DNA from 3 places in the Mesorhizobium sp. M1295 genome. Region 3 is predicted to be linked to each of the others. Evidence: riboswitches for the same ligand, from Rfam matches in the RefSeq annotation. Region 3 holds a riboswitch; each other region holds the start of a gene.
What was found. Region 3 has a riboswitch for cobalamin ahead of NKH29_RS01415 (CbtB domain-containing protein). Riboswitches for the same ligand answer to the same signal wherever they lie in the genome.

Region 1 (9,641 bases), on a different contig from region 3:
CGCCCTGCTTGACAGACTGGTTGTCGAAAATGTCGACCTGAACGATGCGGCCCGCCGTATCGGCGGCTATCGACACCTTGGCCTGCTGCAGATTGGCGTTCTCGGTCTCCTGATAGCGGCCGCCGGTCACCCAGACATAGCTGCCGCCGGCGATCAACGCAGCGGGCAGCACAAACATCAAAAGGAAGCGGCCGGCACGACGCTTCTTCTTCGGCGCCACTGGCGCCGGAGCTACCTGCGGAGCGACCGTTACCGGAGCTGCCGCCGGCTTCGCGGGAGCTTCCATCTCCAGCTTGGCCGCATTCTTATCTACTTTGGCTACCGCGTTCATGCTGCTGCGCCTTCCGTATTCTTCACTTTTTCCGAGGGCGGCGTCTCACCATCCGCAAGATTCTGCACCATTGTCTCCAGCGCCTTGACCAGGACGCGGCGATCTTCCGGCGAAACGCCAACGAGCGATTCCTCATACACCTCGCCGGCAAGGCTCTTGACGTGGGCGTAGGCTGCGTTCGCCTTGGCGGTCGGGAAAATCATGCGCACTCGTCTGTCGGTTGCGTCGGGACGGCGCTCGATCCAGCCGCCCTCCTCCATGCGATCGACAAGGCGCGAGACGCTGATCGGCTCGATTTCGAGAAGCTCGGCAAGCCGCGCCTGCGCGACACCCGCCTCCTTGGCGACACGGACCAGAAGCCGCCATTGCGCCGAAGAAAGGCCGAAACCACTAGCGCGCGCCTCGAAGCGCTTGCGCATCAGGCGCTGCACGTCGTGGATCAAAAAGCCCAATCTGTCGATGCCGTCGGAAACCATGAGCGACATATATAATAAGCGTGCTCATAATTCAAGGAGCCGGATTGTGCCAGAAGCCGGTAAGTGTGCATGGCAGTCACATCATGAGCGATTGCGAATGAGCATCGTGACCACGAAGAAAGCGCCGACCGAACTGGTGATGATGCCGATCGGCAGTTCCTGCGGCGGCAGCAGCGTGCGCGCGAGAAGGTCGCTTGCCAGCAACAGCACCGCTCCGAAGAGGGCGCAGCTTGCAATCAGGCGCAGATGAAGCGGGCCGGCCAGGGTCCTGGACAGATGTGGGATCATCAAGCCAACGAAACCTATGACGCCTGCGACCGAGACAAGGATCGCCGTCGAGAAAGCGGCGACGAGAAATGTCATCCTGCGCATCCGCGCAACCGGGACGCCGAGGCTTTCAGCGGCATTCTCGCCGGCCAGGAAAGCGTCGAGCCGGCGGTGGTTCCAAAGTCCATAAACAAGGATGGTGCCTGCGCCCAGAGCAGCCAGCTCGATATTGTCCCAACGGGCCAGCCCGAGCCCGCCCATCGTCCAGAACAACACCGAGTGAGCGGCGCGCTGGTCTCCGGCAAAGACGAGATAGTTAGTCAAGGCGGTGAACATGAACGAGACGGCAAGCCCGGCGAGGATCAGCCGTTCGGGGCCTTGCCCCCTCACCCGCGAAACCAGCAAAAGCACGATGCCGGCGGCCAATACGCCGCCCGTGAAGGCCGCGACCGGCAACGTCCAGATACCGAAATGGTCGCCAAAAATGGTGATGACGGAAACCGCGCCGGCCGCGGCTCCGGACGACAGGCCGAACAAGAACGGATCTGCGAGGTCGTTGCGCGTTACCGTCTGCAGCAGCGCGCCGATGACGCCCAGCCCGGCGCCGACACAGATGGCCATAATCGTGCGCGGTAGCCTAAGATCGAGGACGATCTTGGCAATCGGGATCTTGCCGGCCGGACCGGACACGATGTCTCCGTCCAGCCCGGCGGCATGTCCGAGCGCAGCAATCACGTCGCTCAACGCGATGACCGTCGATCCATAGGCAATCGACAGCAGAGCAAGAGCGGCAATCGCTGCTGCTCCTGCTGTCATCGCCAATTCGAACGCTCTCTGGCGCAAGCTCAGAAAGCTTCCGGGTGCATCGCCCTGGCGATCTTGCCGATCGCCTCGATGTTGGCAGGCCCAGGCGTCAGTTCGGCATAGCGCAGCGCAATGAAGTGCTCATTTTTGACCGCCTCAGTCTCCTTCATCGCCGGATGAGCTTTCAGGAAATCGAGCAGTTTTCTGTAGCCGCCGTCCTGGTAGTCGAGCAGGATAAGAAATTGCGGATTGCGGGCCGCCACCGTCTCCCAATCCGTATTGCCCCAGCTCGTCGGCATGTCGGCCATGATGTTGTCGCCGCCGGCTGCGGCGATCATGGCGCTGGGGATCGCGAACTTGCCTGATGTGAAGGGTTTGTCTTCGCCGGAGTCGTAAAGAAACACACGCGTTCCCGTGCGGTCGCCGATCTTTGCCGTGATATCGGCGAGCTGCGCCTTCCAGTTCGAAACAAGCTTTCCCGCCTCCGCCTCCTTGCCAAAAATCTTGCCCAGCTTTTCGACATCACCATAGAGCAGGTCCATCGAGGCTGCGGGGCGGTTCTGGTCGAGATGGACGCAACTTTCCGTCGGCACCAGCGTCTTGATACCGTGCGGGGCCAGCGTATCGGGCGTCACCTCGCCGCCAGGCTTCATGCCGTAATACCAGCCGGCGAAGAAGAAATCGGGCTCGACGGCGACGAGGTTTTCGAGGGTCGGGTATTTCGGCGCGAGTTCCGGGATCGCGCCCTGCTCGGCCTTGAATTCCGGACCGACCTTATACCATCCGGTGATGCCGGTCAGGCCGACGATCGATGGTTGCAGCCCCAGCGCGAAGGCCATCTCCGCCATGTTCAGATCTTGGATGACGGCGCGCTTCGGCGCGGCGTCGAACGTCAGCGGCGTGCCGCAGCTATCAACGGTTACCGGGAAAGCGAAGGCGGTCTGGGCAAGTAGGAGGGAGGCAAAAGACAGTACGAGGCGTTTCACGGATGTTGCTCCTTGGTCAAATCGGGATGTGAAGAGGCGCGGTTCGGAACGTCGAAGACCGTGAGTTCGCGGTCTTCGGTGGGATGGCGCAGCCAAAGCACGTCAACGCCGAAAATCTCGCGGATCAACTTCTTGGTCAGCGCCTCGCGCGGACTGGCAAGTGCCTGCAGGCGGGCCTCGTTCATCACCGCGACCCTGGTGGCAAATGGCGTGACAAGCGACAGATCATTGAAGCACCGCCACGACGGTCATGCCAAACTGCGATACGAGTTCGAGAAGGTCGCTGCGGGCGCGCGGATCGAGATGATTGGTCGGTTCATCGAGGAACAGGATTTTGGGCTCCTGGGCGATGGCGCGCGCCAACTGGGCGCGTTGCCGCTCGCCACCGGATAGCGAGCCGATCGTGCGGCCGAGCAGCGGCAGCAGGCCGGTTCTGCGAAGTGCTTCAATGACGATGTCGCGTTGCTCGCTCCACCGACGCAAGCCGGCATGCGGGACGCGCCCAAGCTCGACGTAGTCGATCACGGCAAGCCGCGGATCAGGCTGATCGGTCTGGCCAACGACCGCCATGTGCAGTGCCCGCTCGGCGGCCGAAAACCTCTCCAGCCGGCGTCCGGAAAATCTCACATCTCCCGCGCTTGGCCGCAGCGTACCGCATAGCATGCGCAGCAGCGTCGTCTTGCCGGCGCCGTTGGGGCCGATGATGGCGAGGCGGTCGCCCGCCGCTACCGAAAGGCTCACCGCGCTTACCAGGCACCGGCCGACACGACCGATGTCCACGTTTCCTCCCGGCACACCCCGTCCGGTCAACTCATGCTGATGGCAGGTCTCCTGGCTCGCGGGTCTTTGCGCCATCCTGCCTTCCCAGCCTTGCCGGCCAGTGGCATTTCGGATTTTGCTCGCCGCTTACAGTTGCGGGGGGCAGCCACGGCCTCGATCCAAAGGATCTCACCGTGTTCCCTTTTCACCCCTTGCCTTGCGACTCGGGGACCATCAGTCAGCCACCCTAGTTTTCCGCCAATCACAGCGCAATAAGTCTTGTCAGAAGGAGCCATATAGACCTCGTGATGTAATAACGTTACATTTAAAAGGACATTCCTGGCGAGATCGGCGACGTCGCCTATGGCGTCTGCGTCAACGGCGACAACGCCGGCAATTTCGACTACATCGCTGGCGTCGAAGTGTCCGATTTTTCGGACCTGCCGAGGGAGTTTTGGCGTGTGCGCGTGCCGGCGCAGAAATACGGCGTGTTCGCCCATCGTGACCATATCTCGACCATCCGCCGCACGGTCAACACGATCTGGAACAAATGGCTGCCAGCCTCTGGGCACGAGATCGCCGATGCGCCGGAATTCGAGCGTTACGGCCCCGAATTTGATCCGCGCAGCGGCAATGGCGGGCTGGAAATCTGGATACCGATCAAAGGGTGAGGCACGGCAGGCCGACGCCGAAGCGCCGGAAGCGCTGCTACAGTTCCAGGTTCCAGTTCTGGCCGACCAGATCCCTGCCGAAGGAATGGTGGCACTCCTCGTTGGTCAATTTAAAGCCCACAGACTCATAGATGTGGCGGGCGGCGGCGAGCACGTCGTTGGTCCACAGCGTCAGTGTCCTGTAACCCGTGGCGCGGCAAAAGCCGATACATTCCTCGACCAGCCGCTTGCCGATGCCGAGACCTCGCGCCGAGGGCTCGACGTAGAGCAGGCGCAATTTCGCCACCGCGTCCGACTGGCGCACGACGAAGACGGAGCCGACGACCTCGCCTTCCCGCTCGGCGATCCAGCTGCGTTCCCATTTCGGATCGAAGGATTTGACGAATGTGCCGAGGATTTCAGCGACCAGCGCCTCATAGGTTTCGTCCCAGCCATATTCCTGCGCGTAGAGCAGGCCCTGGCGATGGATGATCCAGCCGATGTCGCCGACCTGCAGAGGCCGCAGCGTGTAGGGAATGTTGGGTTCGGCGGTCGCGCCCAGCAGACGCTGCACCGTCTGCATGGCCTTGACCAGCCTGTCCTGTTCGGGAACCGAAAGCCGGTCGAGCAATGCCGCGACCTGGTCGTGCGAGCCCTGGTTCAGCGGCGCGAAAGCCTGCCGCCCGGCCTTGGTCAGGGCGATCGACGAACGCCTTGCATCCGCCTCGATCGTGGCGCGCTCGACCAGATGACGTTCCTCGAATTTCTTCAGCAGCCGGCTGAGATAACCGGGATCGAGGCCGAGATCGCGCCCAAGGTCCGTGGCGGTCAGGCCATCGCGATGCGCCAGTTCATAGAGCACCCGCGCCTCGGTCAGCGAGAAGGTGCTTTTCAGCAGCCCTTCGTCGAGCAGCCCGATCTGGCGGGTATAGAAGCGGTTGAAGGCTCGCACCGCGTCGATCCGCTCCTTGCCTGGGTGATGATGAATGGTCATGGCATCCTCCTGCCGGTAAGATCAGCCATTTAGTTGACTTGGTCAAGTATCTGTTTGAAGCATCCGTTTGAAGCAATTGTTCTGATGATGCTCACCGGGCGCCTTGACTCGCGCGAGTTGCCAGACTATTTCAGCGCCACGTTAGCACTCCCCCAAGATGAGTGCTAACCATGTCCGGCGCCGCCGGACGGAGGAACTGTTCTCACCATTCTCATCGAGGAATAAAAAATGGCAAAGTCGAAGTTCCGCCCGCTTCATGACCGCGTGGTCGTTCGTCGGGTCGAATCCGAATCCAAGACCGCGGGCGGGATCATCATCCCCGACACGGCGAAGGAAAAGCCGCAGGAAGGCGAGATCATCGCCGTCGGTTCCGGCGCCCGTGACGAAGCCGGCAAGCTCGTCCCGCTGGACGTCAAGGCCGGCGACCGCATCCTGTTCGGCAAGTGGTCGGGCACCGAAGTCAAGCTCAATGGCGAAGACCTTCTGATCATGAAGGAAGCCGACATTATGGGCATCATCGGCTGAATATCGGCCTCACCCTCATTTAAATCTTCGGGCTCAATCCAAGCCCCTGCCAGGAGCTAAAAATGGCTGCCAAAGACGTAAAATTCTCCCGCGACGCTCGTGAGCGCATGCTGCGCGGCGTCAACATCCTCGCCGACGCGGTGAAGGTCACGCTCGGCCCCAAGGGCCGCAACGTCGTCATCGACAAGTCGTTCGGCGCACCGCGCATTACCAAGGACGGCGTCACCGTCGCCAAGGAAATCGAGCTTGAAGACAAGTTCGAGAACATGGGCGCGCAGATGGTCCGCGAAGTTGCTTCGAAGACCAACGACATCGCCGGCGACGGCACCACGACCGCGACCGTTCTGGCACAGTCGATCGTCCAGGAAGGCCACAAGGCGGTTGCCGCCGGCATGAACCCGATGGACCTCAAGCGCGGCATCGACCTCGCCGTCGCCGACGTCGTCGCGACGCTGATCAAGAACGCCAAGAAGATCAAGACCTCGGAAGAGGTTGCCCAGGTCGGCACCATCGCCGGCAATGGCGACGTTTCGGTCGGCTCGATGATCGCGGAAGCGATGCAGAAGGTCGGCAATGAGGGCGTCATCACCGTCGAGGAAGCCAAGACCGCCGAGACCGAGCTCGAAGTCGTCGAAGGCATGCAGTTCGACCGCGGTTATCTCTCGCCCTACTTCGTCACCAACGCCGAGAAGATGGTTGCGGATCTGGAAGACGCCTACATTCTTCTCCACGAGAAGAAGCTCTCCAACCTGCAGGCCATGCTGCCGATCCTCGAGGCTGTCGTGCAGACCTCGAAGCCGCTGGTCATCATTTCGGAAGACGTCGAGGGCGAGGCCTTGGCCACGCTCGTCGTCAACAAGCTGCGTGGCGGCCTGAAGATCGCCGCCGTCAAGGCGCCTGGCTTCGGTGATCGCCGCAAGGCCATGCTGGAAGACATCGCTATCCTCACCGGTGGCCAGGTCATCTCCGAAGACCTCGGCATCAAGCTCGAGAATGTCGGCCTGAACATGCTCGGCCGCGCCAAGAAGGTGTCGATCTCCAAGGAGAACACCACCATCGTCGACGGCGCCGGCAAGAAGGCCGAGATCCAGGGCCGCGTCGCCCAGATCAAGCAGCAGATCGAGGAGACCACCTCGGACTACGACAAGGAGAAGCTGCAGGAACGTCTCGCCAAGCTGGCGGGCGGCGTTGCCGTCATCCGCGTCGGCGGTGCGACCGAAGTGGAAGTCAAGGAAAAGAAGGACCGCGTCGATGACGCCCTCAACGCGACCCGTGCGGCCGTCGAAGAAGGCATCGTTCCCGGCGGCGGCGTCGCACTGCTGCGCGCTTCGCTGAGCATCAAGGCAACCGGCGCCAACTCCGACCAGACCGCCGGCATCAGCATCGTGCGTCGCGCGCTGCAGGCTCCGGCCCGTCAGATCGCGGCCAACGCCGGTGCGGAAGCATCGATCGTTGCCGGCAAGATCCTTGAGAACAAGGGCGCGACCTTCGGCTACAACGCCCAGACCGGCGAATATGGCGACATGATCGCCATGGGTATCGTCGATCCGGTCAAGGTTGTGCGCACGGCTCTGCAGGACGCGGCCTCGGTCGCCGGCCTGCTGGTCACCACCGAAGCCATGATTGCGGAGGCTCCGAAGAAGGAGTCGGCTGGCGGCGGCATGCCTGGCGGCATGGGCGGCGGCGGCATGGGCGGCATGGGCGGTATGGATTTCTAATCCAACCCATCAGCCTTCATGTACGGAAAGGGCGGCCGAGAGGTCGCCCTTTTTCGTTGATGGGACGGAGGATGAGAGGCGGTCCGATTCCAAAGCAAGCGGAAGCATACCCCTGACCGTTTCTTCGGCGTCGGCGCAGAACGTGAATTGCAGAGCTGGAGCGTCGGCCCTTCGGCAGGGCTCCGCGCTGGCCTCGATGCCGTGGAAGCGCGAAACGTCAATGCGCCGTGACTGCGATCTCTTTCGCCGGCAATGCCCCCTCAATCAGCGCCGCGACCTCATCGGCTACCGCCAGCACCGGGGCGCGGTCGCGGGTGGCGCGTGCGATCACCATCAGCCCTTCCAGCGATGATTCGACCAGCAGCGCCAGCGCGTGCGCGCGGCGCTCGGGCACCCCTGCCCTGACGAAGGCCGCCCTGAGCAGGCCTATCCATTGCTCGAAGGCCGACCGGCACAACTCAGCCAACTCCGGCATGTCGGTCGGCGAATCCAACACCACGGGCGCGATCGGGCAACCGAGCGTGAACTGGTTGTCTTCCAGCATGCGCGCGACCGATTGGTAGATGTGGTGGACCGCCACCGCCGGATCTTTTTCGGCAGCGAGCGCGGCGTCCAGCCTCTGCGTCACATCGGCGACGCTATCGCGCGTAACCTCGACGACCAGCTGATCCTTGCCGCCCGGAAAGTGGAAGTAGAGCGAGCCTCTCGGTGCGCCTGAGGCGCTCAATATGTCGTTGAGCGACGTGCCGTGGTAGCCGCGCTGCCTTAGCAGCAGCGCCGTCGTCTCGAGTATGCGGGTGCGGGTGTCGTTCGCCATGTCAACCTCTGTCAGGAATGAGCATTATAGGCCTTGCCTCGAATATGACAACCGGTCTATATAATATGTAGATCAGTCTATATATCAGCGAGGGGCGAATGCGTAGTTACCGTCTTGAAGGAACCGGCGTGACCAAGTGCCTGGTGATGCGCGACGGGACGCAGCCGACGCCGAAGCCGCACGAGATCGTCGTGCGTGTCCGCGCCACATCGCTCAACCGCCGCGATACGATGATCCTCAACGGCACCTATCCGCTGACGCCGCGCCAAGGCGTTATCCCGCTGAGCGACGGTGCTGGGGAAGTCGTTGCCGTCGGAGATGCCGTCACCCGCTTTGCCGCCGGCGACCGCATCACCGGCAGCTATTTTGCACGCTGGATTGATGGCCGCATCAATGCCGGGCTGATCGACCAGCTTGGCTGCACGCTGGACGGGATGCTGACTGAATACGCGGTGCTCGACGAGCAATGGGCGGTGTGGCTTCCCGATCATCTCGACTGGCATCAAGCGGCGACACTGACCTGTGCCGGCCTGGCCGCTTGGAATGCCGTGACGGCGGCCGAGATGCCGAAGCCCGGGCAGTGGGTTCTGGTCATCGGTTCAGGTGGCGTCGCGCTGTTTGCGCTGCAATTCGCCAAGCTGCTCGGCTGCCGGGTCGTGGCCGTCAGCTCGCGCGGCGAGAAGCTGGACCGGCTGCGGGCGCTGGGCGCCGACCTCGTCGTCTCGACGGCCGACATGCCGGAATGGGGTGCAGCTGTGCGCGAGCAAACCGGTGGCATCGACCTCGTCGTCGAGACCGGCGGCCCGCCGACCTTCGCGCAATCGATGATCGCCTGCGCGCTTTACGGGCGCATCGTGCTTCTCACCATACAGGATGCGAAAGGCGGGACGGTGCAGATCCCCGGCCCGGTCTACCAGCGCAGCCTCGCCACCATCAGCCGCCTCTTCGTCGGCAATCGCACCAACCTCGAAGCCATGCTGCGCGCCATCTCGGTGCATCGGCTTAAGCCTGTCATCGACAAGGTGTTCGCCTTCGACGAGGCCCAAGACGCCTACCGTTATTTCCAGCAAGGCGACGTCTTCGGGAAAGTGGTCGTCGACGGCGCCTGACTGGTTCGCCCCCAAAATCTGATTGACCCCCTCAAATCAAAGGAGAGACACAATGACCATTCGTGAAGCAGAGGCCCAATGGCAGGGATCGTTGAAAGAAGGTTCGGGCCGGCTGAGGCTAGGCAGCGGCGTATTCGAAGGCGCCTACTCCTTCCCGTCGCGTTTCGAGAACGGTCCCGGCACCAACCCGGAGGAATTGATCGCG
Region 2 (9,641 bases), on a different contig from region 3:
AGGACCTCCAGCAGGGAGCGGGAGATCAGGGCCTCATGTTCGGCTACGCATGCCGCGAAACCGATACCTTGATGCCTTTGCCGATCCAGCTCGCTCATCGCTTGACGAAACGACAGGCAGACGTCCGGAAAGCACGACAGCTTGGCTGGTTGCGTCCTGACATGAAATCCCAAGTCTCAGTGCACTATGAGGGGTTGCGCCCGGTCGCCCTGGATACCATCGTCGTATCGACCCAACATGACGAGCAGGTCTCGCAAGAGACGGTCCGCGAGGGCGTCATTGAGGAAATCATAAAGCCTGTCCTGCCGACCCACCTGGAGACGGAAGGCATCAGAATTCTGGTCAACCCGACGGGGAGGTTCGTAGTCGGCGGGCCGCGCGGCGACTGCGGTCTCACTGGACGCAAGATCATCGTCGATTCCTATGGTGGGATGGGTCGTCACGGCGGCGGCGCCTTTTCGGGCAAGGACCCGTCCAAGGTTGACCGCTCAGCTGCCTATGCGGCCCGGTATGTCGCAAAGAATATCGTCGCCAGCGGACTTGCGGACGTCTGCGAGGTGCAGCTTGCTTACGCAATCGGCGTGGCCAGTCCGGTTTCTGTCATGGTCAACACGTTCGGGACAGCGAGGGTTGAGGAAAGAAGGATCGAGCGCCTCATTCTTGAGTTGTTCGATCTCAGACCGAAGGGCATCATCAAGATGCTTGATCTCTTACGCCCTATATACCGCAAGACCGCGACCTATGGCCATTTCGGCCGTGAAGAGCCTGATTTCACCTGGGAGAAGACAGACAGGGCCGACGAATTGCGTCGCGAGGCAGGACTTGCCGCCCCGTGAGGGCTGTCGCCGAACCGATTGGCAAGCGGAAAGCCCATTCCCACTGGCCAGCCCCGCCCGCGGCCGGCATGCCAGAAAGCCGGTGGGTTTTTGGCGGAGACATGAATTGATGCCGGACTATGACGTGCTTTGTATCGGGAATGCCATCGTCGACATCATCGCCCAGTGCGACGAGGCGTTCCTCGAGACGAACGGCATCATCAAGGGCGCGATGAATTTGATCGACACGAGGCGCGCCGAACTGCTCTACAGCCGCATGGGCCCGGCCATCGAAGCCTCGGGCGGCAGCGCCGGCAACACGGCGGCGGGCGTCGCCTCCTTCGGCGGCCGCGCCGCCTTCTTCGGCAAGGTCTCCAACGACGCGCTCGGCGAAATCTACGCGCATGACATCCATGCCCAGGGTGTCGCCTTCGACACCAGGCCGCTTAACGGCGAACCGCCGACGGCGCGCTCGATGATCTTCGTCACGCCGGACGGCGAGCGCTCGATGAACACCTATCTCGGCGCCTGCGTCGAGCTCGGCCCGGAGGACGTCGAGGCCGACAAGGCCTCGGGCGCCGCCGTCACCTATTTCGAAGGCTATCTGTGGGACCCGCCGCGTGCCAAGGAAGCGATCCGGCAGACGGCGAAGCTCGCCCACACCGCGGGGCGCGAAGTGTCGATGACATTATCGGACTCGTTCTGCGTCGATCGCTACCGCGACGAGTTCCTCGATCTGATGCGCTCCGGCACCGTCGACATCGTCTTTGCCAACAGCCACGAGATCAAGTCGCTCTACCAGACCGCGTCTTTCGACGAGGCGCTGGCGCTTATCCGCAAGGATTGCAAGATCGCCGCCGTCACCCGTTCGGAAAAGGGCTCGGTCATCGTGCGCGGCGACGAGACGGTCACCATCGAAGCCACCAGGATCCGCGAGCTGGTCGACACGACAGGCGCCGGCGACCTCTACGCCGCCGGCTTCCTCTACGGCTACACGCAAGGCCGCAGCCTAAAGCAGTGCGGCGATCTCGGCTCGCTGGCAGCCGGGCTGGTCATCCAGCAGATCGGCCCAAGGCCAAGGCAGAATCTGCGCCGAGAGGCCGAGCAGGCGGTATTGCTGTAGGTGGGGAGCCAAGAACCAGCTGCCCACCCTTCTTAATCCAGCCCGAGCCTTTTCTTCAGTTCCGCATTCTCCTTGCGGAGACGATCGGCAAGCAGGCTCTTTAGCCGCTTGTTTTCTTCCTCGAGCGCGACGAGATCCTTCAGCCCGTCACTGTCCGCCGCCGGCGCCGCCGCCTTCTTCCAAAGATAATATGTCTGTTCCGAGATGCCGGCTTGCTTCACCGCACTCTTGAGAGTAGCGCCGCCGCCGATCGAGGTCTCGATCTGCGCCAGCTTCTGGGCACGATCCTTCGAGGAGTAGCTCTTTCGGCCTGTTCGCGCTGACGGCGGTGCTTCAGTGGCCGCGGATATCGGCTTGGCGCCGTTCTTGCGGGCAGGCGAGCTCGCCTCAGCTTCTGGCTTCCTCGACCGCCGCGCTCTCGCCTTCGGTTTTGGCGTTTCCGTTTTGTCTGCCGGTTCGCTAACTACTGCTGACTCGGTTTCCAGAGGATTGGCCATGAAATGCTCCACTCGCGGTTCGTGCAAAGGTTCAGCATCAAGGACCACTACAGTAGAGTCAACAAGCTGACGATTTAACGGCCCGACTTCCTTTGTTGTCTCGGCCATCGCCGCGGCGATGTCGAAATTGCCCCAGATGGAACGTGCGGATTTTTGATAATTGCGCTTTTGTTTGACTTCCACGGTGAATGGTCGCGTCTGCCGCCTCATAGTTCCTTCCTGAATAGGAGAATGAAGTCGCCGCTCGAATTTTTGGCGCTTCCTGCTTAGCGCGGAGCATTATCGTATAGCCGCTCAACGGGCAAGTGATGCCGGTCTTCGATGGCTGACCCATCTGGGGGATTTGAGCGGCTTCGCGCGTCCTGCGCATGCCTGTAAGGCCGCCAAGTTTTCTGGGTTAGCAGGCGCGCACTGTGGCAGCTTGGCTTGTACGGCGAGGCCATGGTTGAGTGAGGCGAAACAAATCCAGCCCCGCGGTCAATCCCGAGGCTTCCCACAATGGCGAAGAGAACATCTTCACTCGTTCCTTTTGAGCACAAGACCTTCCGTTCGCTATGGTCGGCTGCACTCATTTCGAACCTTGGCACCCTAGTCGAAGGTGCGGCGGCAGCTTGGCTGATGACGAGCATCGGCACCTCCCATGGAATGGTGGCGCTCGTCCAGTCATCGACCACCCTCCCCTACATGATCTTCTCGCTCGCGGCGGGAGCGCTCGCGGACAAGTTTGACCGTCGCCGGATCATGTTGACTGCGCAACTGCTGATGGTCTGCGTATCCGCCTTCCTGGCGTTCCTGACCTATGCGGGGAATGACACCCTGGACCCTTCTGGGTCTCACCTTCCTAATCGGCTGTGGTTGGGCATTGCACGATCCCTCTTGGCAAGCCTCCATGGGAGATATCCTGCCTCGCGAACACCTGCCAAGCGGGGTTGCGCTCAACGGCATGAGCTACAATCTCATGCGCAGCATCGGGCCGGCGATTGGCGGCATAATCGTGGCCACAGCCGGTGCGGCCTTCGCGTTCCTCTTCAACGTCCTTTGCTACTTCGCTCTGATCGCTGCGCTGTTGCGATGGAAAGCCGAACGGGCACGACAAGCGCTGCCGCGGGAGGCTTTCGGCAGTGCGATGGCGGCGGGCTTGCGTTACGTGCTCTTGTCGCCGAACCTTCTCAAGGTGATGTGCCGGAGTTTCATTTTCGGCCTCACCGCCGTTGTCATTTTGGCTCTCCTGCCGTTGGTCGCTCGCGAACAGATCAAAGGGACCGCAGTCACCTACGGCGTGATGCTCGGCTTCTTCGGCCTGGGAGCGATTTGCGGCGCGCTCCTCATCGGGCGGGTCCGAGAAGTTCTCTCCAACGAATGGGTCATTCGCGGTGCGTTCTTTGTATTGGCGATCAGCTGCTTCTTTCGGGCATGGAGCGAGCACGTTGGGCTGAGCTGTCTCAACCTCATGCCAGCCGGTGCGGCCTGGATTCAATCATTCTCGCTGTTTAACGTCACAGTGCAGCTTTCGGCGCCGCGGTGGGTGGTTGGACGCGCCCTCTCTCTATCAGACGGCCACATACGGCGGCATGGCGGCGGGAAGCTGGCTTTGGGGCGAACTGGCGGATGTCCAAGGTGTTTCGGGAGCCTTGCTCGTCCGCCAGCTGGTTCTTGTGATTGGGGGACTGATGGGCATCCTTCTGCGTCAGCCGGATTTTGAAACGCTCAATCTGGATCCGACCAACAAGTTCAGCGAACCGACGCTGCAACTTGACCTGCGGCCACGAAGCGGTCCGATCATGGTGATGGTCGACTATCGTGTCGATCAGAGAGATCCAGACTCGACCACAATAATTATCTGAATTTCAGCAGTAATTTTTGATCGCCCATTCGTGCTGTGTACCAGCCCTGTGTCTTGCGCAAGTGGTCACGAACGGCTGCTGGAGCCTCGAAGACGCCCTAAAAACACATGCTGCGATTTTTGAACACGCTTGACGTGTTAGATTAATTCATCCACAATGCGTGTGTTGAACACGCGAGGTGAGTTATGAACATGAAAGAGCTTAGGGTTCGACTGGGCATGACTCAAAAAGATTTGGCAGAGCAGATGGCAACGACGCAACAGACTGTGGCCCGTTGGGAAACAGGCAAAACGCAGTTGAACGTCGAGCAGATCAAGGACCTTTGTCTCACGTTGAAATGCACGGTCGAGGAGCTGCTGGGCTGGAAGATTGATGTCGAGGAGTGGCGCACGAGCCCGTTTGCAATTGCCGATGCCGAAACGCGATACGGCACGCTCAGAATCAAGACGACTGTTGGCAGCCGCCAATATCCTATCGATGAAAAGGCGCGTGAATCGATTTTACGTCAGTTGAAGGAACTTCATAATCTTCGTAGAAATAACACAAGCAGGCCATGGCTGTATTGTTGGAGCCTTGACAACAAAATACTCTTGATAAATCCGCAATATGTCCGCACCATTGAGCTTATCGGTGACGATGTAGAGGAGATGCCAGAGTATTATCATCCAGAAATCTATCGGGCTTTGGATGACTGGGATAAGGGTGAGGTTTCAGGAAAGCTGAAGAAAGAATGCGATGCCATTATCGCAGAGATGGGTGATCAGGAAGCCGTGCGCATGGCCTCCTATGTTCGCGTCACATATGACGACGGAGAAGATGAGTGGAACTTCTTGGATGAAGAAACCGCTACGACTTTCTTCGGATTGGAAGCTGCGACTTTTGACGTTCCCCAGTGTAGTTTCGCCGAAGTGGAGGAAGAAGGTTACTACCGAGCGCGATACGCCAACCTTGATCGCGTCGCGGTGATGGAGGTTCCAAGCGACCGTTATCACAGATTGACCGCGCCCGAGGAAGCTTAGAACCATCCACGAAGGGCGCATGTTACATCTCGACCTTGCGTGGTGCGTTTTCAGTACGAGATGACGTTAAGCGTAGGTAGTGGCAGGTAAGAGTGCTCGACCAGAAGCTCAACTGCCTCCTCAATATCGCTGCCGATGTGCCGCAGGACACGTCCACGGGAGCGTGGATAGGCGTGAAGTTCCTGCACTCCACGGTCCGCTCTCCCATCGCCGGTGTGTGCCCGACGCCATCTTGTGGACGAGCTTGGCCGCCTGCACCCGGTTGTATTCCGGCTTGCGGTCCGCCTGGGCGGTCCGCCGCGATGGCTATCTCCATGTCAATCGGCGCCGAACGTTGACTGCCCGCTGCTTTTGATGAATTTGGCGAGGTCCCGCGCATAATCACTCTTGGTCTTCTCCTTGAGGCCCTGTGTCGCGAACTTGTGGTCCAGCAGGGCAAACAGGTCCAAGTCCCCTTCCGCCTGTGGCGCTGGCTTGCCCTCACCGCCCTCGGCTTCCCAATTGGGGACCGCTTCTGCGCGCTGCACCGTGGCGATTGTCCGCCCAAGACGCATCACAAGATCGAACGCCAAACCGTGCGCGTGCACGACGATTTGCCGCTCAGGCCTCATTTGGACAGGACTTGAGCTGGCCCGGTGGTTTGAGCCGGGTTACCTTGAGCCGGTGGGCTGCGAACAAGCAGTTCGAGACATTGGCCTCGATCACTTCGCAACACGCCGCTGCGCCTGGCCTCGGTGTGCTCCCCCCGAAATCGTTGTGTCATATCACCGAGGGCATCACGGCCAACAGCTTCCACATGGGCAACAGCCTCGCCATTGAGCCGAATATGGTCGCGAGCAGATCACCAAGCGGTCGGAACCTCGGAGCCGAAGTTCGACGCCGAGGTGGTTCGCATGATGCGCTAAGCAGCACCACGGCGCTTGCCGGTATGTTTGCTGCCGGCAGCCGACGAACTCCTATCCTCCTGGACAAGGGCGCCGTGCGTCATCGCTTTGATTTACCGGCCGCTCAAGGCTTCCACAGTTTTCGCTTTCGAGGCGACCTTTGGAACATGCCAACGGAAATTTAACATAACGACATAAACATTTCTTTATGCGGCGTTGACAAAGAAGCGAACTGCTGTAATTGTCTCCCGCGTCGTGGTTCTCCGTACGGCGCTGCCGCAGCGGAGCTAAGAGGGAAGCCGGTGCGATGCCGGCGCTGCCCCCGCAACTGTTAGCGGCGAGCCAACCCCACTCATGTCACTGAGGCGAATAGCCTTGGGAAGACGGGTAGAGGCTATGACCCCGCGAGCCAGGAGACCTGCCACGGCGAATTACGTCCACGGGCGGGGTGTCTCGGTGGCCGCTGCAGCCTGGCGTTCGTGCCGGCCTGCTAGCGCCTTCCTTGTCACCGACGCCCCAACCATCGGGGTCTGGCATGACTGTCTCTCAGCAAATTCCTGTAGCAACGCTCGGCGTGCCCCGCTTCGGTCGTCGGCGAGAACTGAAATTCGCGCTTGAAAGCTACTGGTCCGGAAAATCGTCCGCTGCCGACCTTCTCACGACCGCGAAGGCGCTCCGTGCCGCTAGCTGGGAGGAGCAGCACGATCGCGGCGTGTCGAAAATCCCGTCGAACGACTTCTCGCTCTACGACCATGTGCTCGACACCGCAGCCATGGTCGGCGCCGTTCCATCCCGTTACGGCTGGAATAGCGGCGAGGTTCCACTTGACATCTACTTCGCAATGGCGCGGGGCAACCAGGGTCAGACGGAGGATTGTCGACACGCTGGTCACCAGCAGGCGGCTCATCGGTCTGATGTAACCGCGATGGAAATGACCAAGTGGTTTGACACCAACTATCACTACATTGTGCCGGAACTCAACGATGATCAGACGTTCGCCCTCTCGTCGACGAAACCGGTCGATTACTTCATCGAGGCTAAAGCTCTCGGCGTTCACACACGCCCAGTCATCCTTGGACCGATCACCTTCCTCAAGCTGGCGAAATCGCCTGCCGAAGGATTCGATCCCATCGCGCTCCTGCCGCGGCTGCTGCCCGTCTACGAGCAACTCCTGCAGAGGCTGAAGCTGTCTGGAGCCGACTGGGTGCAGATCGATGAGCCAGCGCTTGTCCTCGATCTGAACCTGAACGAACGAGCTGCGTTCGAATTCGCCTATGGCCAGCTGTCGAAAGCCGCGCCCGAGCTGAAGATCATGCTGGCTACCTATTTCGGGCCGCTGGGAGACAATCTCGAAACCGCGGTTTCTCTGCCCCTGGCCGGGCTGCATATTGATCTCGTGCGCGCTCCCGAGCAGCTGGAAACGGTGGGTCGGCTCGCACCGAAGGATCTGGTGCTCTCGCTTGGCTTGATCGATGGCCGCAACGTCTGGCGTGCGAACCTGCCCGCCATTCTCGACCGCATCAAACCGATCGTCGCCGGCTGGCCCTTGGACCGCGTCGAGATCGCGCCTTCTTGCTCGATGCTGCATGTGCCGATCGACCTCCGCATGGAGACGGAACTCGACGCGGACATCAGGTCGTGGCTCGCCTTCGCGGCCCAGAAGACCGACGAGTTGGTGTTGCTTGCCCGGGCCCTGTCCCAAGGCAGGGATGCGGTGGCAGGCGCGTTGAAAGCGTCTGCCGAGGCTGCCGCCACTCGCGTGACATCCACGAAGATCCATGACCCGCTGGTTGAGGGGCGGATCGCCAGCATTGACGACAGCATGAAGCGACGAGAGAGCGCTTTTGCCGAGCGCTCCAGAGTCCAGGCCGGCACGCTCGGGCTGCCGCCGTTCCCGACGACGACCATCGGGTCCTTCCCGCAGACGCCGCAGGTACGCAGGGCGCGGGCCGCTCATGCGAAGGACCAGCTGAGCTATGTCGACTACGAGACCTTCCTGAAGAAGGAGATCGAGGCTGCAATTCGCTGGCAGGAAGAGATCGGGCTGGACGTGCTGGTGCACGGTGAGTTCGAACGAAACGACATGGTACAGCATTTCGGCGAGCAGCTGTCCGGCTTCGCCTTCACCCAGCATGCCTGGGTGCAGAGCTATGGGTCGCGTTACGTGCGCCCCCCCATCATCTTCGGCGACGTATCGAGGCCCAATCCGATGACGCTGCGCTGGTGGCAGTTCGCCCAGTCGCTTACGGAAAACCCTGTGAAGGGAATGCTCACAGGCCCAGTGACCATTCTCAACTGGTCATTTGTTCGCGACGACGTACCCCGCTCCGAAGCATGCCGCCAGATCGCGCTCGCCATCCGCGACGAAGTGACGGATCTCGAATGGTCCGGCGCAAGGATGATCCAGATCGATGAGGCCGCGTTTCGCGAAGGATTGCCACTGCGCCAGTCTGATTGGAACGACTATCTCGACTGGGCTGTCGAATGCTTCCGGATCGCTTCAACGGGTGTAAAGGACGCGACTCAAATCCATACCCACATGTGCTATTCGGAGTTCAACGAGATCATCGACGCGATCGCTGAAATGGATGCGGATGTCATTTCGATTGAGACGTCGCGCTCGAAAATGGAACTGCTGGACGCCTTCACGAGCTCCAAATATCCGAATGAAATCGGGCCCGGAGTCTATGACATTCACTCACCACGGGTCCCGGAAGTCGGCGAGATTTCGGATCTCGTCATGCTTGCCCGCGAGCGACTGTCCGATGCCCAACTGTGGGTAAACCCGGACTGTGGCCTCAAAACCCGCAAGTGGGAGGAGGTCCGCCCTGCCCTCATGAACATGGTTGCTGCAGCACGCGCGCTCCGGGAGAAAGTGTAGGCCGGAAGGTTTCCTGGTTGCTCACCATGTGGTGAGTTAGCGGCTGCCGCATGTGGGCCGTGAATGTGCCAAAACGCGATCACATCCTTTGAAATAAGTCACTCGAGCGAGAAAGTGCACTTTCCTTCGGCACGTGTACTAATCGCGCAGGAATAAAGGGAACCGTTTTCTCCCTGTGACGTGTCGATTTCGAAGGGGATGTGATTGGCGTCGAGACCGCTCCGGCCATGGGTTATCAGCATGCCAAGTGCGCTGTTCTCGATCAGTTCGTAAAGGACTTCTCGGCTCGGTTCATCGAAATGCGCGGGTACATACATGACAGGTTCCTTCACTGGCCGCCGGGTTCGCTATTCACCGGTTGACATCCGATGGCAAGCGTTCCAACGCGGCGGCGATCTGGCGCTTCGCTGCTGAGGGCAGAGGCAGGATGGGACGCGGGGGGTCGGCACGGCAACTGTCGAGCAATTCGGCAAGTGCATAGACGACGCGAAGGCTCGAGAACTCCTTGAAGAGGCTCCAGAGCGGGGCTAGCGCGGCATCGATCCGTCGCGCTTCGGCCGCATCGCCCTGCTGCGCCG
Region 3 (9,641 bases):
CGGCGCCAGCGCGCTGGCGATCACGCTCAACCTCTACATCATGGACCACATCCGCAAGACCGATTTCATGCAGGCCGAGTCGCTGCGCATGGCGTGGTCGATGCTTGCCTGGACCGCCGGGCCGACGCTCGGCATTTTCCTCTACACGCGTTTCGGCATCTATGCCGCGCATAGCGCGGTGGCCGTCTTCGCCATGGCCCTGCTGGCGCTGTTCTGGACCTGCCGGCTTGGCGACAACCCGTCGATCCGCCCGGGCAAGACGCGGCCGGTCAATCCGCTGGCCAATATCGGCCGCTTCGTCGCGCAGCCAAGGCTGAGGCTGGCCTGGCTGATCGCCTTCGGCCGTTCCTGCTTCTGGACGACGTTCTTTGTCTATGGGCCGCTGTTCATGGTGATCACCGGCGAGGGCGAGCTCGCCGGTGGCCTCTTGGTTTCGGCCGGCAATGCGCTTTTGTTCATGGCCATCTTCTGGGGCAGGGCGGGAAAGCGTTTCGGCGGCCGGCGCACCATGACGTTTGCCTATTTCGCCATGTCGGCGACGCTGCTGGCGGCCGGCGCCGTCGGCGAGGCCGCGCCGCTCGTCACCGGCGCGTTGCTGCTTTGCGGTGCCTTCTTCACCATCGCGCTCGATGCGCTGGGCTCGACCGCGTTCATGCGCTCGGTGCGCTCGTATGAGCGGGCGCAGATGGCGGCGGTCTACCGCACCTATCTCGACTTTTCCGAGCTGACGCCGCCGCTGGTCTATTCAGTGGTGCTGGCGTTCTTCGGCCTGGGCGCGGTTTTCGCGACGCTCGGCCTGCTGGCGGCGGTCTGCGGCTTCGTCACTTGGCGCTATCTGCCCAAATCGCTTTGATGTTCAAGCGCCGCATGCCGCTCGCGCACCCAGTTGTGGAAGCGGTGCAAATCATATTCCTCGGGCATCAGCACGCCGGCCTTATGGCGCATCGAGCGCAGGCCCTTCTGGTTGACCTCGCAGATATCAGCGTCTTCCTCCAGCACCTGGGTACCGAAGGCGACGATGTTGTCGATATCCGCAGCCGGATCGACGAGCGCTTCGGGCGAAAAAAGCCATTCGGCGGTGAGTTCGGTCTGCTCCGGCCCAAGCGGCACCAGCCGCACGGTCCTGACATAGTCGACATGGCCGACGACGAACATCGACGGCAAGTTGGTGGCATAGGTCTGCCCGGCAGCACGCTCGGCCGGCGTCAGGCTCGAAAAGACCGAGCCGTGGACGCGCCCGTCGCGCGACCAGGTTTCGGCCCCGGCCCGCAAGCCGCCGGCAAATTCCGGCGCGTCATTGTCGGCGTGGCGCGCCCATTCGGGGTCGTCGTGCCGGCCCATCAGGCCGCGGCCATAGATCGGCACCAGCCGCGACAGGTCCTTGTGGACGCCAGGGCAGTGCAGGCACTCGTTGAAGTTCTCCCAAAATATCTTCCAGTTGCAGTTCATAACCTTGCGCAGCACATGGCCGCTCAGCAGCGTTTCCAGCGGCCAGTTGGCGAGGTTGCCGGATGCCGGATCGAAGGATGTTTCAGCCGAACCGGCAGCGTCTTGCGCGAGGTTGACTAAAACGAAACCGCGCCACACCGAAAGCGCGACGCGGTAGAGCGGATGATCGGCCTTGTCGAAACCGTCCGGCAGCGATTTCGACGGCACGCGCACCAGATCGCCGCGCAGCGAATAGGACCAGGCGTGGTAGGGGCAGGTGATGAGCCGCGCCTTCAGCCGTCCTTCGCTCTGCTGGCAAAGCTGCGAGCCGCGATGCCGGCAGGTGTTGTGAAAGGCGCGCAATTCGCCGGTCTCGTCGCGCAGCACGACGACCTCCTGCGTGCCTATGCGAAACGTCCTGAAAGCCAGCGGATGGGCAAGGTCGGCCTCGCGGCAGACCAGCAGCCAATTGCGATACCAGATGGCCTCGAGATCGCGCTGATAGCCTGCGATGTCCCAATAGGCCGATGACGGCAGCGTCGGCTCGGCCCGCGTCAGGCCGTTATAGGGACCGCGCTCATTCGGGCTGGGTTGCATGCCGGCTTCCTCCCCATCCGCCAGCCGACACCCGGCTGTGAGAATTGTCAATTGCGGCGCCGGCCGGCGAGCTTGGCGAGGCGGCGCATTCGCCACACGATCCGGCGGAATTTGGTTTGCCGGGCGCGGCGATTCTGCCTATAGTCGCTGATGTCGTCGGTTCCGTTTGGAACCAAGAGGGAATGCGGTGCGGGCGAAATTCTTGCCCAATGCCGTGGCTGCCCCCGCAACTGTGTGCGGTAGTCCTCTCCATATGCCACTGAAGATTTTCTTCGGGAAGGTGGGGAAGGGCGCTGATCCGCGAGCCAGGAGACCTGCCGGCGACAGGAAACTGACTTCTATGCCCTCGGGTGGAGGGCGAAAGGACAAGACATGAATACCGCTTCCGTCTCGCTCGGCGCTTCCGTCTCCTCGCAGTCGCGTTTCATGCAGCTGGCGCTTGCTGCATTCCTCGGCATTTTCGTCATGGGCTTTGTCGGCTTCTCGCACATCGATGCGGTCCACAATGCCGCCCACGACTATCGCCACTCGATGGGCTTTCCCTGCCACTGACAAGGGGCTGACATCATGACACTGTTTCGCAACGTCGTGTTCATCGCGGCGATCGCAGGGCTCGTGGCCGGCGTCGTTCTCGCCTGCATGCAGGCCTATGCCACGGTGCCGCTGATCCTGAAGGCGGAAGTCTACGAACAGGCCGGCGGCGGCCATGACCATGCCGCGGCACCTGCGGCACCGGTCGAAAACGCCGGGGGCACGATGGCTATAAGCAGCGCCGCGCCGGCACCGGCTGAAGCAATGGCTCCGGCGGAGGACGAAGGCTGGGCGCCGGCCGACGGTTTCGAACGTTTTGCCTTCAGCGTCGTTGCCAATATCGTCACCGGCATCGGCTTCGCGTTGGTCCTGGTTGCGGTTTCGGAGTTCGCCGGCGGCATCGGCAATTGGCGCCAGGGCCTGTTCTGGGGGCTTGCCGGCTTTGCCGTGTTCACGCTGGCGCCGGGCCTCGGCCTGCCGCCGGAATTGCCGGCAATGCCGGCGGCCGACCTTGTCCAACGCCAGATCTGGTGGTGGGCAACGGTGGTGGCGACCGCCGCCGGTCTCGGCCTGCTCGCCTTCCGCAGATCGCTGCCGCTGGCGGTCCTTGCGGTGGCGTTGATGGTGGCGCCGCATATTGTCGGCGCGCCGCAGCCCGACAGCTTCGAGACGACAATCCCGGAAGGCCTGCATCATCAGTTCGTGGTGGCGGTGACGCTGACCAATCTGGTGTTCTGGCTGGTGCTCGGCGCGGTCGTCGGCGTGGTGCGCGGCCGCTTCACCGGCACGGCGACCAGCCTGCGCGACAGCTTTGCCTGACCGCGCTGCCGGGGCGCTGACCCTGATCATCGGCGGTGCGCGCTCCGGCAAGAGCGTGCATGCCGAGAGGCTGGTGAGTGCCTGTCCGGCGCCATGGAGCTATATCGCGACGGCGCAAGCCTATGACGAGGAGATGCGCGAACGGATCGCGCTGCACCGCTCGCGCCGCAGCGCCGGCTGGACGACCATCGAGGCGCCGCTCGACCTTGCCGGCGCGATCGAGGCACTGCCTGACGGCCAGCCGGTGCTGATCGATTGCCTGACGCTGTGGCTGACCAACCATATGCTGGCCGAACATGATGTCGAGGCCGAATGCCGAAGGCTGGCAGATGTGCTGTCGCGGCCGCGTGGACCCTGGTTCGTGGTGTCCAACGAGGTCGGCCAGGGCATCGTGCCGGAGAATGCGCTGGCAAGACGGTTTCGCGACGCGGCCGGCCGGTTGAACCAGGACGTTGCCGCCGTCGCTGACACCGTGCTTTTGATGGTGGCGGGGCTGCCGCTCAGGGTGAAATGACATGGCTGATACCGACCACATCGATCCCAAGGACGAGGAACGCCACCGCGCGAAGATGGCCAAGCGCAAGGCGGTGCAGGACGCCGAGGTTGCAGCCAAGACGGTCGAGAAAGGGCTGTTGATCGTCAACACCGGTCCGGGCAAGGGCAAGACCACGGCCGCCTTCGGGCTGGCGCTCAGAATGCTCGGCTACGGCAAGCGCGTCGGCGTCGTCCAGTTCATCAAAGGCAAATGGCACACCGGCGAGAAGGATGCTTTTGCCTGCTTCGGCGACCGCGTCGTCTGGCACGCCATGGGCGAGGGCTTTACCTGGGAAACGCAGGACCTGAAGCGCGACATCGCGGCCGCTGAGGCCGCCTGGGCCAAGGCGCTCGAGCTGATGGCCGAGCCGTCGATCAGCCTCGTGGTGCTCGACGAACTCAACATCGCGTTGCGCTACGATTATCTCGACCTCGAAAAGGTGGTCGCAGCGCTGAAGGCGCGTCGCGAGGGCCTGCATGTCGTCGTCACCGGCCGCAATGCCAAGCCGGTATTGGTCGAGGCAGCCGATCTGGTCACCGAGATGGGAGTGACCAAGCACCACTTCTCCGCCGGCGTGAAGGCGCAGCAAGGGATAGAGTTCTGAGGGGTTTGGCGATCGGGGAAGGGCGTTTCGGAGCAGGCGGCGCCGGCGAAGCTGCCGATCTCCCCCCTTGTGGGGGAGATGCCCGGCAGGGCAAAGGGGGGCACTGTCCCTCGGCCTGTCAGTCGGAGACAACTACGTCGTCAGACCGTCATTAGCAGGTGAACGGTCAAGAGGCTGGCGATCCTTCGCGCCCCCCTCTGTCCTGCCGGACATCTCCCCCGCGAGGGGGGAGATTGGATGGCGCTTCGGATTTCGCCAACCTCGAACGTCAAAGGCAGGGAATGAGAAGCGCAAAGCTGGGGCGATTATTCTTTGGGCACAGCAATTTTGTTCTTGCTTTGTGCCGGCAGCTATGGTACTAATCTCGCTATGGTGCTAACTGGCTCCAACGACCCGCCGCTTGGCGGGTTTTTTGTTTCCGCTCGATCTCGGGCGCAGGTCACGCCAAGACAACAACCACTGCGACCACCCCGAACAGCGCGATCAGCAGTAAGTCGGCGACCCGGTAAAGTTTCAGCGCCCGTCGGATGTCGGTGCTCTCGATATCGTCGCGGCGGCCGCCTTCGCCCATCAACGCGTCTTCGACCATGACGCCGTCATAGGAACGGGGGCCGGCGAGCGCCAGGCCGAGCGCACCGGCCATCGCTGCTTCCGGCCAGCCGGCATTGGGCGAGCGGTGTTTTTTCGCATCGCGCCGCACAGCATGCCAGGCGGCTTTGGCATCGGCGCCCTTGACCAGGAAAGCGGCAAGCACGATCAGCAGCGCCGTCAGCCGTGATGCCGGCAGGTTGATCCAATCGTCGAAGCGCGCCGCCGCCCAGCCGAAGGCCTCGTGGCGCGGGGTGCGGTGGCCGATCATCGAATCGGCGGTGTTGGCGGCCTTGTAGGCGACGCCGCCGGCGAGCCCGCCAACGCCGATCCAGAACGCCGGCGCGACGACGCCGTCGGAGAAGTTCTCGGCCAGGCTTTCGATCGCGGCGCGGCAGACAGCGGCCCTGTCGAGCTTTTCCGGGTCGCGGCCGACGATCCGCGAGACGGCAATGCGGCCCATATCCAGTCCGCCGCTGTCGAGGGCGTCGGCCACCGCTTCGACATGCTCGGCCAGGCTCTTCTGCGACAGCAGCGACGTCGCCAGGATTGCGATGACCAACAAGCCGAGGGGAATGCTCCAAAGCATGGCTTCGATCCAGAAGGCGAGGGCGGCCGGCACCAGCACGATGACCAGCAGCGCGAGCACGCCCCAGCGGCGACGGTGGGCGTCGGAATCAGTGGCGCGGTTGAGCCTGCCGTCGAGAAAGGATATCAGCCTGCCGAACCAGGTGACGGGATGGCCAATGGCATCGAAGAGCTGGGCCGGGTAGCCGAGTACAAGTTCGATGGCCAGCGACAGGAAAGTGATCAGGATCGACATGAAGTCTCTTGATGGAGTGACGGCGGCAGTGGACCACGGCGGAAGCCTTGGCCGGGCGAGGGCGCTTTTCCCTCACGCGCCGCTGCCTTTCGTCGACCTCTCGACCGGGATCAATCCGCACTCCTACCCGCTTTTCGATTTGCCCGCCACCGCCCTGTCGCGATTGCCGGAAGCAGCGCGTGCCCGCGAATTGGCCGAAGTCGCGGCAAGCGCCTATGGCGCTCCATCGGCGGCGAATGTCGCAGCGGCGCCCGGCACGCAGATCCTGTTGCCGCGCGTCGCTTCGCTGGTCAGCCCGGGCAGGGCGCTGGTGCTCGGGCCGACTTATGCCGAGCATCGGCGGGCAGCGGCGATCGCCGGCCATGCGGCGGCTGAAGTCGATGATTTCGAAGCCTTGGCGGCGGCCGACCTTGCCGTCGTCGTCAATCCCAACAACCCGGACGGGCGCGTCGTCGAGCGCGAAAGATTGCTTCGACTTGCCGCAAAATTGCGCGCCAGAGGCGGGCTGCTGGTCGTCGACGAGGCCTTCATGGATGTCGGCCCACGCAGCGAAAGTCTCGCTGGCGACGTCGACCAGGGCGGCATCGTCGTGCTGCGCTCGTTCGGCAAGTTCTTCGGCCTGGCCGGCCTGCGGCTTGGCTTTGCATTGACCGACGCGCTGACGGTCGAGCGGCTGCAGGCGCAATTCGGGCCATGGGCGATTTCCGGGCCGGCGCTCGAATATGGCATAAGGGCGCTTGCCGATACCGGCTGGCAGGCCGGGATGCGGCGCCGATTGGCCGAGGATGCCGCACGGCTCGATGCGCTGTTCGGCCGGTTCGGCGTGCCTGTCGCCGCTGGCACCGCGCTGTTCCGCTATATCAGGCTGGCGAACGCCGCCCGCCTGTTTTCGGTGCTCGGCCAGCGCGGCATCCTGCTTCGGCATTTCGCCGACCGGCCGGATGTGTTGCGCGCCGGCCTACCGGGAGCCGACGAAGAATGGCGGCGGCTCGAATCAGCGCTTGCCGGCTGGGCCTCGCGGCGCGACGATGATGCCAAGGGAGAAACGATCCAATGATCCATGTCTGCTCGCTGTCCAAAGTCGAGGAAACGGTGACGAAGACCGGGGCCGGGCGGCTGCTTTCGCTGCTCGCTGCCGGCACGGAGGTGATGCGGCCGGCCTCGATCACCAGGGAAAACCATCTGCACCTGGTCATGCACGACATTGCGGTAGCGCAGGAGGGCATGACCATGCCGGGCGAGGAGCATGTCTTGAACCTGCTCGATTTCGCCCGCCAATGGGATCGCTCGCGGCCGCTGGTGGTGCATTGCTATGCCGGCATCAGCCGGTCGACCGCCTCGGCCTACATTATCGCGGCAGCGCTGGCGCCGAAGCGCGATGAAGCCGAACTGGCCAAGACGCTGCGCGCGCTGTCGCCCACGGCGACACCCAATCCGCGGCTGATCGCAATTGCCGACGCACTGCTCGAGCGCGACGGCCGCATGAGCCGCGCCATCGAGGCGATCGGGCGCGGCGCCGAAGCGTTTGAGGGCACGCCGTTTGCGCTGAGGATCGAGGGCTAGTTACGCCAGCCAATCCGCCAGCTTTGCCTTGCGCACGTCCTTCAGCAAGCTGATGAAGCCGTCGGCTTGATGCTCGGCGGTGAGCCGGCCTTTTTCGGCGGTTGCAATGCTGGCGTCGCCGACCACGCCATTCGGGTTGAGGTCGCTGGCGATCCAGGCGAAGGCGTGTGTTCCGGTGTGGCGCAGCAGCGAAAATTCCTTTTCGGCGCGGGCGACCTTGGACACGAAATTATCGGCCTTGGCCATGTCGACGAGGTCGGGCCGGAAGTGCAGCATCAGCGAGGTCTCGACGTCGCCGCCATGAATGCCGTGGCGGTCTTCGAGGTCGGTGTACATGCCGGCCGGCCGGCCAAACCGTTGCCAGCTGGTCTTTACCGCCAGCATCTTTGCCCGCACGCGCAATTCGCGGGTGACGATGCCCATGATCTCCTCATTGCCGCCATGCGAGTTGACGACAATCAGTTTTCGGACGCCGGCGCGTGCGACCGACAGGCCAAGTTCGGTCCACGCCTCGACCAGGGTCGTCGCCGGCAGAGTGAGGGTGCCGGGCGCATGCAAATGCTCGTTCGACTTGCCCACCGCCTGAACCGGCAGGATGCGGATGTCGAGATCGCCGGGCAGGCGCGCGATCACCGTTTCCAGCATGCCGTTCATGATCGAGGTGTCGGTCGAAACCGGCAGATGGGGCCCGTGCTGCTCGATCGCCGCCAGCGGCAGAACGGCAATGGTCGCCTCAGGATCGACGGTCGCGTATTCGGTGGTCCGGTAGTCACCCCACCATACGCGTTTTTTTGTTCCGGCCATTTTTTACCTCGAAGAGACTGGATGCGCGCTTGATGAGGGGCGGCACCAACCTTTGTCGTGTAACTTGAGATCATCGGCCTGTCGATTCCAGCCGCTGGCCAGCGCTCCTCAACCCGCCGCGATGACCTCGATCTCGACCTTAAACTCCGGCCGGGCAAAGCCGGACACGATCATCAGCGTCGAGGCCGGCGCCGGACTGGCGAACAGCCGGTCGCGAACCTCCATATAGGGCCGCAGGAAGGCGCGGTCGGTGACGTAGGCGTTGATGCGGACGATGTCGGACAGGCCGAGCCCGGCCTCGCCGAGAATCGCCGCTATGTTCTGGAAACAGAGCTCGGCCTGTGCGCCGGCCTCCTCGGGGATCTGGTCGTCCGCTGTGATCGCGACCTGGCCCGAACACAGCACCAGCCGCTTGCCGGGCGGCAGCTCGACGCCATGGCTGTAGCGGGCGAAGGGCGGCTTGATCGACTTCGGCGTGAGAAATTTGAACATGGCAATCTCCGTTCACGGCAGCGTAAAGCTGGATGTAGGCGGGCATCAAGATGGCGGTGCATGTCACGAGGGCGATTGTGGACAGGCGATCAAAAAATAGGCACGATGCCTTCCGTACAGCATGACCCGTCCGGCCTTCGCGCCGCCATTGCACAGGCGGGCATTGCACAAGCGGGCGGTCCCGACGCAACGCGCCGGTGGCATGTGTCTTGCTTCTTGAAACAATGGTGTCGAGCCCGGCGCGTGATGCGCCGGAGCGAACAAAGGGTGGTGTGGATGTACGGAAGACTCAAGATTTCGGCGGGCGTGATCGTGCTGCTTGGCGCAGGTACGCTTGCCGCGGCAGCGAACGAAAAAGTCACCTTCGGCACCAACTGGCTGGCCGAGCCGGAACATGGCGGTTACTACCAAGCCGTGGTGGATGGTACCTATGCCGCATGCGGCATCGACGTGACGATCATGCAGGGCGGCCCACAGGTCAGCGGCCGGCCGCTGCTGCTCGCAGGTAAGATCGATTTCTACATGGGCGGCAATCTGCTGTCGGCCTTCGATGCCGTGCAGCAAGGCATACCGATGCGCGTCGTGGCCGCCGACTTCCAGAAGGACCCGCAGGTCATCATGTCCCATCCCGGCCAGGGGCTGGACAAATGGGAAGACCTGAAGAACGCCGACCAGTACATCCTCGGCGACGAAGGTGCGCAGACCTTCTTCCAGTGGATGGTCACCGACCTCGGCTTCGATGCCGCAAAACGCGTGCCCTACACTTTCAACCCGGCTCCGTTCATCGCCAACAAGAAGTCGATCCAGCAGGGCTACGTCACCTCGGAGCCATTCGCCGTCCAGAAGCAGGGCGGTTT

Region 1: another riboswitch for cobalamin. It lies ahead of NKH29_RS22275 (ABC transporter ATP-binding protein); the one in region 3 lies ahead of NKH29_RS01415 (CbtB domain-containing protein).
Region 2: another riboswitch for cobalamin. It lies ahead of metE (5-methyltetrahydropteroyltriglutamate--homocysteine S-methyltransferase); the one in region 3 lies ahead of NKH29_RS01415 (CbtB domain-containing protein).

What each region holds. Positions count from the first base shown of each region.
Region 1 covers NZ_JAMYLU010000017.1:37,111-46,751, forward strand. Annotated here, with positions in the region: gene NKH29_RS22250 (HlyD family secretion protein) at 1-331, opposite strand, end outside; gene NKH29_RS22255 (MarR family winged helix-turn-helix transcriptional regulator) at 328-807, opposite strand; gene NKH29_RS22260 (FecCD family ABC transporter permease) at 889-1,890, opposite strand; gene NKH29_RS22265 (ABC transporter substrate-binding protein) at 1,920-2,864, opposite strand; gene NKH29_RS22270 (hypothetical protein) at 2,861-3,049, opposite strand; gene NKH29_RS22275 (ABC transporter ATP-binding protein) at 3,090-3,644, opposite strand; cobalamin riboswitch at 3,669-3,874, opposite strand; partial or broken gene NKH29_RS22280 (GyrI-like domain-containing protein) at 3,956-4,294, shown strand; gene NKH29_RS22285 (bifunctional helix-turn-helix transcriptional regulator/GNAT family N-acetyltransferase) at 4,332-5,267, opposite strand; gene groES (co-chaperone GroES) at 5,496-5,792, shown strand; gene groL (chaperonin GroEL) at 5,855-7,510, shown strand; gene NKH29_RS22300 (TetR/AcrR family transcriptional regulator) at 7,728-8,327, opposite strand; gene NKH29_RS22305 (zinc-dependent alcohol dehydrogenase family protein) at 8,426-9,436, shown strand; gene NKH29_RS22310 (OsmC family protein) at 9,489-9,641, shown strand, end outside.
Region 2 covers NZ_JAMYLU010000029.1:44,578-54,218, forward strand. Annotated here, with positions in the region: gene metK (methionine adenosyltransferase) at 1-836, shown strand, start outside; gene NKH29_RS28530 (adenosine kinase) at 946-1,938, shown strand; gene NKH29_RS28535 (transposase) at 1,971-2,645, opposite strand; partial or broken gene NKH29_RS28540 (MFS transporter) at 2,934-4,252, shown strand; gene NKH29_RS28545 (helix-turn-helix transcriptional regulator) at 4,465-5,298, shown strand; gene NKH29_RS28550 (hypothetical protein) at 5,616-5,870, opposite strand; gene NKH29_RS28555 (hypothetical protein) at 5,921-6,367, shown strand; cobalamin riboswitch at 6,422-6,622, shown strand; gene metE (5-methyltetrahydropteroyltriglutamate--homocysteine S-methyltransferase) at 6,718-9,063, shown strand; gene NKH29_RS28565 (FMN-binding negative transcriptional regulator) at 9,162-9,380, opposite strand; gene NKH29_RS28570 (dihydrodipicolinate synthase family protein) at 9,415-9,641, opposite strand, start outside.
Region 3 covers NZ_JAMYLU010000001.1:295,583-305,223, forward strand. Annotated here, with positions in the region: gene NKH29_RS01405 (MFS transporter) at 1-853, shown strand, start outside; gene NKH29_RS01410 (aromatic ring-hydroxylating oxygenase subunit alpha) at 832-2,025, opposite strand; cobalamin riboswitch at 2,166-2,361, shown strand; gene NKH29_RS01415 (CbtB domain-containing protein) at 2,398-2,577, shown strand; gene NKH29_RS01420 (CbtA family protein) at 2,593-3,375, shown strand; gene cobU (bifunctional adenosylcobinamide kinase/adenosylcobinamide-phosphate guanylyltransferase) at 3,368-3,889, shown strand; gene cobO (cob(I)yrinic acid a,c-diamide adenosyltransferase) at 3,891-4,514, shown strand; gene cbiB (adenosylcobinamide-phosphate synthase CbiB) at 4,954-5,925, opposite strand; gene cobD (threonine-phosphate decarboxylase CobD) at 5,924-6,982, shown strand; gene NKH29_RS01445 (tyrosine phosphatase family protein) at 6,979-7,488, shown strand; gene NKH29_RS01450 (creatininase family protein) at 7,489-8,292, opposite strand; gene NKH29_RS01455 (RidA family protein) at 8,401-8,784, opposite strand; gene NKH29_RS01460 (ABC transporter substrate-binding protein) at 9,061-9,641, shown strand, end outside.